Regions from separate parts of the Nocardiopsis sp. iso_237 genome, predicted to be linked through region 1. Evidence: riboswitches for the same ligand, from Rfam matches in the RefSeq annotation. Region 1 holds a riboswitch; the other holds the start of a gene.
What was found. A riboswitch is a leader RNA that binds a small molecule or an ion and turns the genes downstream of it on or off. The one in region 1 is predicted to bind glycine.
Positions count from the first base shown of each region.

Region 2: it holds a riboswitch for glycine, as region 1 does, so the genes downstream of both, gcvP (aminomethyl-transferring glycine dehydrogenase) here and gcvT (glycine cleavage system aminomethyltransferase GcvT) in region 1, are expected to answer to the same signal.

Region 1 covers NZ_CM149669.1:5,078,017-5,081,043, reverse strand. The annotation lists gene AC0VYM_RS22900 (serine hydroxymethyltransferase) at 1-390, opposite strand, end outside; gene gcvH (glycine cleavage system protein GcvH) at 392-772, opposite strand; gene gcvT (glycine cleavage system aminomethyltransferase GcvT) at 934-2,049, opposite strand; glycine riboswitch at 2,190-2,291, opposite strand; gene AC0VYM_RS22885 (penicillin-binding transpeptidase domain-containing protein) at 2,496-3,027, shown strand, end outside.
Region 2 covers NZ_CM149669.1:4,079,871-4,082,897, reverse strand. The annotation lists gene AC0VYM_RS18675 (bifunctional nuclease family protein) at 1-329, shown strand, start outside; gene AC0VYM_RS18670 (MerR family transcriptional regulator) at 742-1,242, shown strand; glycine riboswitch at 1,394-1,485, shown strand; gene gcvP (aminomethyl-transferring glycine dehydrogenase) at 1,583-3,027, shown strand, end outside.

The DNA.
Region 1 (3,027 bases):
CAGGTGACCGCCGTGGGCCAGGTCCAGGCCCAGGATGGTGTCACCCGGCTTGAGCAGCGCGAAGTACACGGCCGTGTTGGCCTGCGCGCCCGAGTGCGGCTGCACGTTGGCGTGCTCGGCGCCGAACAGCTCCTTGGCGCGGTCGATCGCCAGCTGCTCGACGACGTCGACGTGCTCGCAGCCGCCGTAGTAGCGACGGCCGGGGTAGCCCTCGGCGTACTTGTTGGTCAGGACCGTGCCCTGGGCCTCCAGAACCGCCTGGGGGGCGAAGTTCTCGGAGGCGATCATCTCCAGGGTGTCGCGCTGGCGCGCCAGTTCGGCGTCGACCGCGGCCGCCACCTCCGGGTCCAGCTCGCCCAGGGTCTGGTTGAGAAGGTTGTCGCTGGTCATGCTAGTTCTCGCCTTCGGTCAGCTCGGTGTACTCCTCGGCGGAGAGCAGGTCGGCGGGCTCCTCGGAGACGCGCACCCTGAACAGCCAGCCACCCTCGAAGGGCTCGGAGTTGATGGTCTCGGGGGCGTCCTCGAGCGCCTCGTTGACCTCCACGACCTCTCCGGTGACGGGGGAGTAGATGTCGCTGACGGACTTGGTGGACTCCACCTCGCCCGCGGTCTCGCCGGCGGTGACCTCGTCACCGACCGCGGGGGTCTCGACGAAGACGATGTCACCCAGCGACTCGGCGGCGAAGGCCGTGATCCCGACGGTGGCGATCCCGTCCCTGACCGCGATCCACTCGTGTTTGGCGGTGTAACCCAGCTCCGTGGGAACGCTCACTTCAACTCTCCTTGGAGGTGTTCCATTTGTCTGCCGTGCGCCCGTACGGCGACCCGGCCCGGCCTACGCCTGGCCACGCCCCGACCGTGCCGGTCCCTCGTGGGGATCCGGCCGCGCGGGGCGTGCAGGTTCTCGGGTCCGCCCGCTGGCGGCCCCGCTTCCTACGACTGCCGCTGGTAGAACGGCAGCTCGACCACGTCGACGTCCTCGCCCCGTCCGCGCACGTCCACGGTGAACGCGCCGGTCGAGGTGTCGAGGTCGCCGTCCACGTAGGCCATGGCGATGGGGCGGCCCAGGGTGGGGGAGGGGGCGCCACTGGTGGTGACTCCGATGACGGTGCCGTCGCGCAGCACGTCCTGGCCCTTGCGGAGCGGGCGGCGGCCACGGGAGACGAGGCCGATCAGGCGCCGACCGCGAGCGGTGCGCGAGGCCTCCTCCAGCGCGGCGCGGCCCACGAAGTCGCCCGGCTTGTCGAGCTTGACCACGCGGCCCAGTCCGGCGTCGAAGGGGGTGAGGTCGGCGGAGAGCTCCTGGCCGTAGAGCGGCATCCCGGCCTCCATGCGGAGGGTGTCGCGGGAGGAGAGCCCGGCCGGGACCAGCCCGTGCGGGGCGCCCTCGGCCATGAGGGCGGCCCAGACCTCGGGCGCCCGGTCGGCGGGCCGGACGAAGATCTCGAACCCGTCCTCGCCGGTGTAGCCGGTGCGGGCGAGCAGGACCGGGACCCCGGCCACGGTGTGCTCGTATCCCGCGTAGTAGCGGATGTCGTCCAGGTCGGCGTCGGTGAGCGGGGCGAGGATCTCCACCGCGCGCGGGCCCTGGACGGCGATGAGCGAGTAGTCGGCGGACTCGTCGATCACCTCGACGTCGAAGCCGGACGCGCGCTCGGCCAGGGCGGAGGCGACCACGGGCACGTTGGCCGCGTTGGCCACGACCAGGTACTCGTCCTCACCGAGCCGGTAGACGATGAGGTCGTCCAGGACCCCGCCGTCCTCGGCGGTGATCATGGTGTAGCGGGCGCGGCCCACCCTGACCTTGGACAGGAAGCCGACCAGGGCGTGGTCGAGCGCCTCGGCGGCCTGCGGGCCGGTCAGCCGGATCTCGCCCATGTGGGAGAGGTCGAACAGCCCGGCGGCCTCACGGACGGCCGTGTGCTCGGCGGTCTCGCTGCTGTAGCGGAGGGGCATCAGCCATCCGGCGAAGTCGACGAGCGTCGCCCCGGCCTCTTCGTGGATCTTGTGCAGCGCGGTGAGGCGCGGCGCGGTCGCGGACTCTGACATGGGCACTCCCGAGAGGATGGGTGTCGTGCGTAAGGCGTTGCCATCCTCCCCCTCTGTCATGGGTGCCTGAGAGCTTCACCGCGCGCTCGGCGTGGTTTGCACCTTCGGCGAGGGAACGCGTCCCTGCTTTCCAGAGTGGTCTCGCCCGTACGGTCCGCTGTGCCTGAGAGGTTGTCTTCGGGGAGGGATTGCTCCTTCGGCGGCCCACGCTGGATACGCGGACACTCTCCCGTACGGGGTCAGCAACACGCTCAGCCTAGCAGCGGCGAACTGGGTCGCCCAAGACTGCCCGGGCGGTTGTGGACGACCCCGCCGCCCCGCATCCGACCGGCGGGGACGACCTTCGCGACACGGTCCGCCGAGGTCACGAAGCATGGTGTGTGACCACCGTGCATGCCCTAGCTTTGTTGGTGGACGTTCCTTCGGACAGCCTGTGGAGGAGACGAGTGCGTACCGACACCGAACACGCTCCCGGGAGGCCGGGGCACGCCCCCGGCCGCTTCGCCCTCGGAGCCGCCGGTTGTGCCATCACCCTGTTCAGCGGGGCCGCCTGCGCGACGACGGACGACACGGAGCCCGCGCAGGGAACCGTCGGCAACCCCGTCCAGCTGGGCGACGTGCAGACCGTGGAACGTGAGGACCTGGAGGCGGTCTTCGCCGAGGCCGGGGTGAACGGGACGTTCGTGCTCTTCGACGCCGGTGACCGGTCCGCCGTCGTGGTGAACCCGGAGCAGGCCGACGAGCGCGCCGTGCCCGCGTCCACCTTCAAGCTGCCCAACACGCTGATCGCCCTCCAGACCGGCGAGGTGTCCGACGTCGACGAGGCGATCTCCCCCGAGTCCGGCGACGAGCTGAGCCTGCGCGAGGCCCTGCCCACCTCCGACGTCCCGGTGCACCAGGAGGTCGCGGACCGGATCGGGTACGAGCGCATGTCCACCTGGGTGGACCGTTTCGACTACGGCAACCGGAACGTCGGCG
Region 2 (3,027 bases), 1.0 Mb from region 1:
GTGTCTCGCCCGCGCGCCCGCTCACCCACGACCTGTTCCGTGACGTCCTCGACGCGTTGGACACGGGGCTGGAGACGGTGAACATCACCGGTCTGAGTGACGGCATCTTCTACGCCGAGCTGGTCTTCAGCAACGGTGTGGAGGTCAGTGCGCGCCCCTCGGACTCCATCGCCCTGGCCTTACGGACCGGTACCCCGATCTACGCCCACGAGGACGTGATCGAGGAGGCCGGCATGCCGATCCCGGACGAGCAGGAGGACCAGGTCGAGGCGTTTCGGGAGTTTCTGGACAACATTTCGCCGGAGGATTTCGGCCAACGAGGTACCTGAACGGTCGGGGCTCGCCCTCCGCGGGCCCCGATATGTTTTTCGCGGCCGTGACCTGCGGGTTCACGGGTCGCACCGGTGATAGATTAGGTGAACGGAGTGGTCGTGGAAGGCGCAGCCGAAAACCGCTCGGCGGGTTTCGGCCCGGCGGGGGCCGGTACCGCGACTCCTTTGGTGTGCGCACTTGGCGACGCGCCGCGCGCCTTCGTTGACGCTGCCCTGCGGTCGTCCTACCGTCAGTGCTGTGAAACCCACGGCGCGCCCGTTCCCTGAGTGGACTCCCCTGTCGATGCCGCCGTGGGACGAGAAGCCGGAGGTCGGCGTGGCGGTAGCGAGCGGCAAGCGGGATCACCATGACAGGCGGTCCGCGCTGCGGCTAGCGGGGCAGCAGGGCCTACTGTGCGAAGAGGACGTGATGGCGCTGCCTACGGACGTCGGGTATCGGGGCCCAGCGGCGTGTACGGCCGCCGGGATCACCTATCGACAGCTGGACTACTGGGCCAGGACCGGCCTGGTGGCTCCCAGCGTGCGCACGGGCGCCCAGAACGCTCCCCTGTACAGCCTCCCCGACATCCTGATGCTGAAGGTGGCCAAGCGGCTTCTGGACACCGGGATATCGCTCCAGCAGATCCGCACGGCCGTCGACCACCTGCGCGGCCGCCCCGCCGCCGAACTGTCGCGCATCACCCTCATGAGCGACGGCGTCAGCGTCTACGAGTGCACCTCGCCCGACGAGGTCGTCGACCTCATGCAGCGGGGGCAGGGGATGTTCGGCCTGGCGTTGGCCAACGTCTCCCGTGAACTGGAGGAGGCGCTCGGCGTGGTCCCGGCCGAGGAGAGAGCCGATCTGCCCGCGGCGGCCCCCCAGGTCGTGGACGAGCTGGCCATGCGGCGCCGGGAGCGGCGGACCGGCTGAACCCGGTACCCGCGCCGGTGCGACGTCCACGGTGAAAGGTGTGCCCTGACTCGGTGTCAGGGGGTCAGATCGAGTACGGTCGTAGTCACAACGGGGATGAAAACCGACATTCGCCCTGCTTGTGCACACATACAGAGCGTCAGCAGGCCGCTGATACCGCGCGGGAGAGACCTCGGGCAACGGGGCGCCGACGGGGCAATACTCCCCAGTAACCTCTCAGGCACCATGGACCGCGCGGAGTAGGCCGCTCTGAAGCCTGGGCGCGGTCGTGCCCGGTGACAGAGGGGGAGACCGTGAGGAACACCGCCGACCCGATCGGCCCTGTCACCAGGAGGTCTCCGTGCCTGACCCGTCGAACGTCCCCACCCCGGGCGCCCCCGCCCGGGTGTTCGCGGACCGCCACATCGGACCCGCCCCCGCCGAGACCGCCGAGATGCTCAAGACGGTCGGCTACGGCTCCACCGCCGAGCTCATGAACGCGGCCGTGCCCGCGTCCATCCTCAGCGCCCCCGGCCAGAGCGCCGCGCTCGACCTGCCCGAGGCGATCGGTGAGGCCGAGGCCCTGGCCGAACTGCGCGACCTGGCCTCGCGCAACAGGCCCACCACCCCGATGATCGGCCGCGGCTACTACGGCACGCTGACGCCCCCGGTCATCCTGCGCAACATCATGGAGAACCCGGCCTGGTACACGGCCTACACGCCCTACCAGCCCGAGATCTCCCAGGGCCGACTCGAGGCCCTCATCAACTTCCAGACCATGGTCTCCGACCTCACGGGTCTGCCCATCACCGGCGCCTCCCTGCTGGACGAGGCCACCGCCGCCGCCGAGGCCATGACCCTGGCCCGCCGCGTCAGCAAGGTCAAGGGCGACGTCTTCGTGGTCGACTCCGACGTCTTCCCGCAGACCCTCCAGGTGCTGCGCACCCGCGCCGAACCCCTGGGCATCGAGGTCGTCGTCGCCGACCTCACCCAGGGCCTGCCCGAGGGCGACGTCTACGGAGTCCTGGTCCAGTACCCGGCCTCCAGCGGAGCGGTGCGCGACCCCGGCGCCGTCATCGCGGAGGCCCACGAGCGCGGTGCCCTGGCCGTGGTCGCGGCCGACATCCTCGCGTTGACCCTGCTGCGCAGCCCCGGCGACCTCGGCGCGGACATCGCGGTGGGCTCCACCCAGCGCTTCGGCGTCCCGCTCGGCTTCGGCGGCCCGCACGCCGGATACATGTCGGTGGGGGAGAAGCTCCGCCGCCAGCTGCCCGGCCGCCTGGTCGGCGTCTCCGTGGACGACGCGGGCAAGCCCGCCTACCGTCTGGCGCTCCAGACCCGCGAGCAGCACATCCGCCGCGAGAAGGCCACCAGCAACATCTGCACCGCCCAGGTGCTCCTGGCCATCATGGCCGGGATGTACGCCGTCTACCACGGCCCCGACGGGCTGCGCGCGATCGCCCGCCAGGTCCACACCCGTACGGCGGCCCTGGCCGACACGCTGACCCAGCGCGGATTCGAGGTGCTCCACGGGGCCTACTTCGACACCCTGCGCGTGCGCGTGCCCAGCGCCGACCGCGTGGTCGAGCGCGCGCTGGAGGCCGGGATCAACCTGCTGGGCGTCGACCAGGGCACGGTCGGCCTGAGCGTGGACGAGACCACCACCGTGGCCGACCTGGAGAAGGTTCTGGCCGCCTTCGGGGAGGCCGACCGGGGTGCCGAGCGCGGCCCGGTGTCCGTGGACGGCGACGCCGACCGCCTGCCCGCCGACCTCGCGCGCGGCGTCGACTACCTCACGCACCAGGT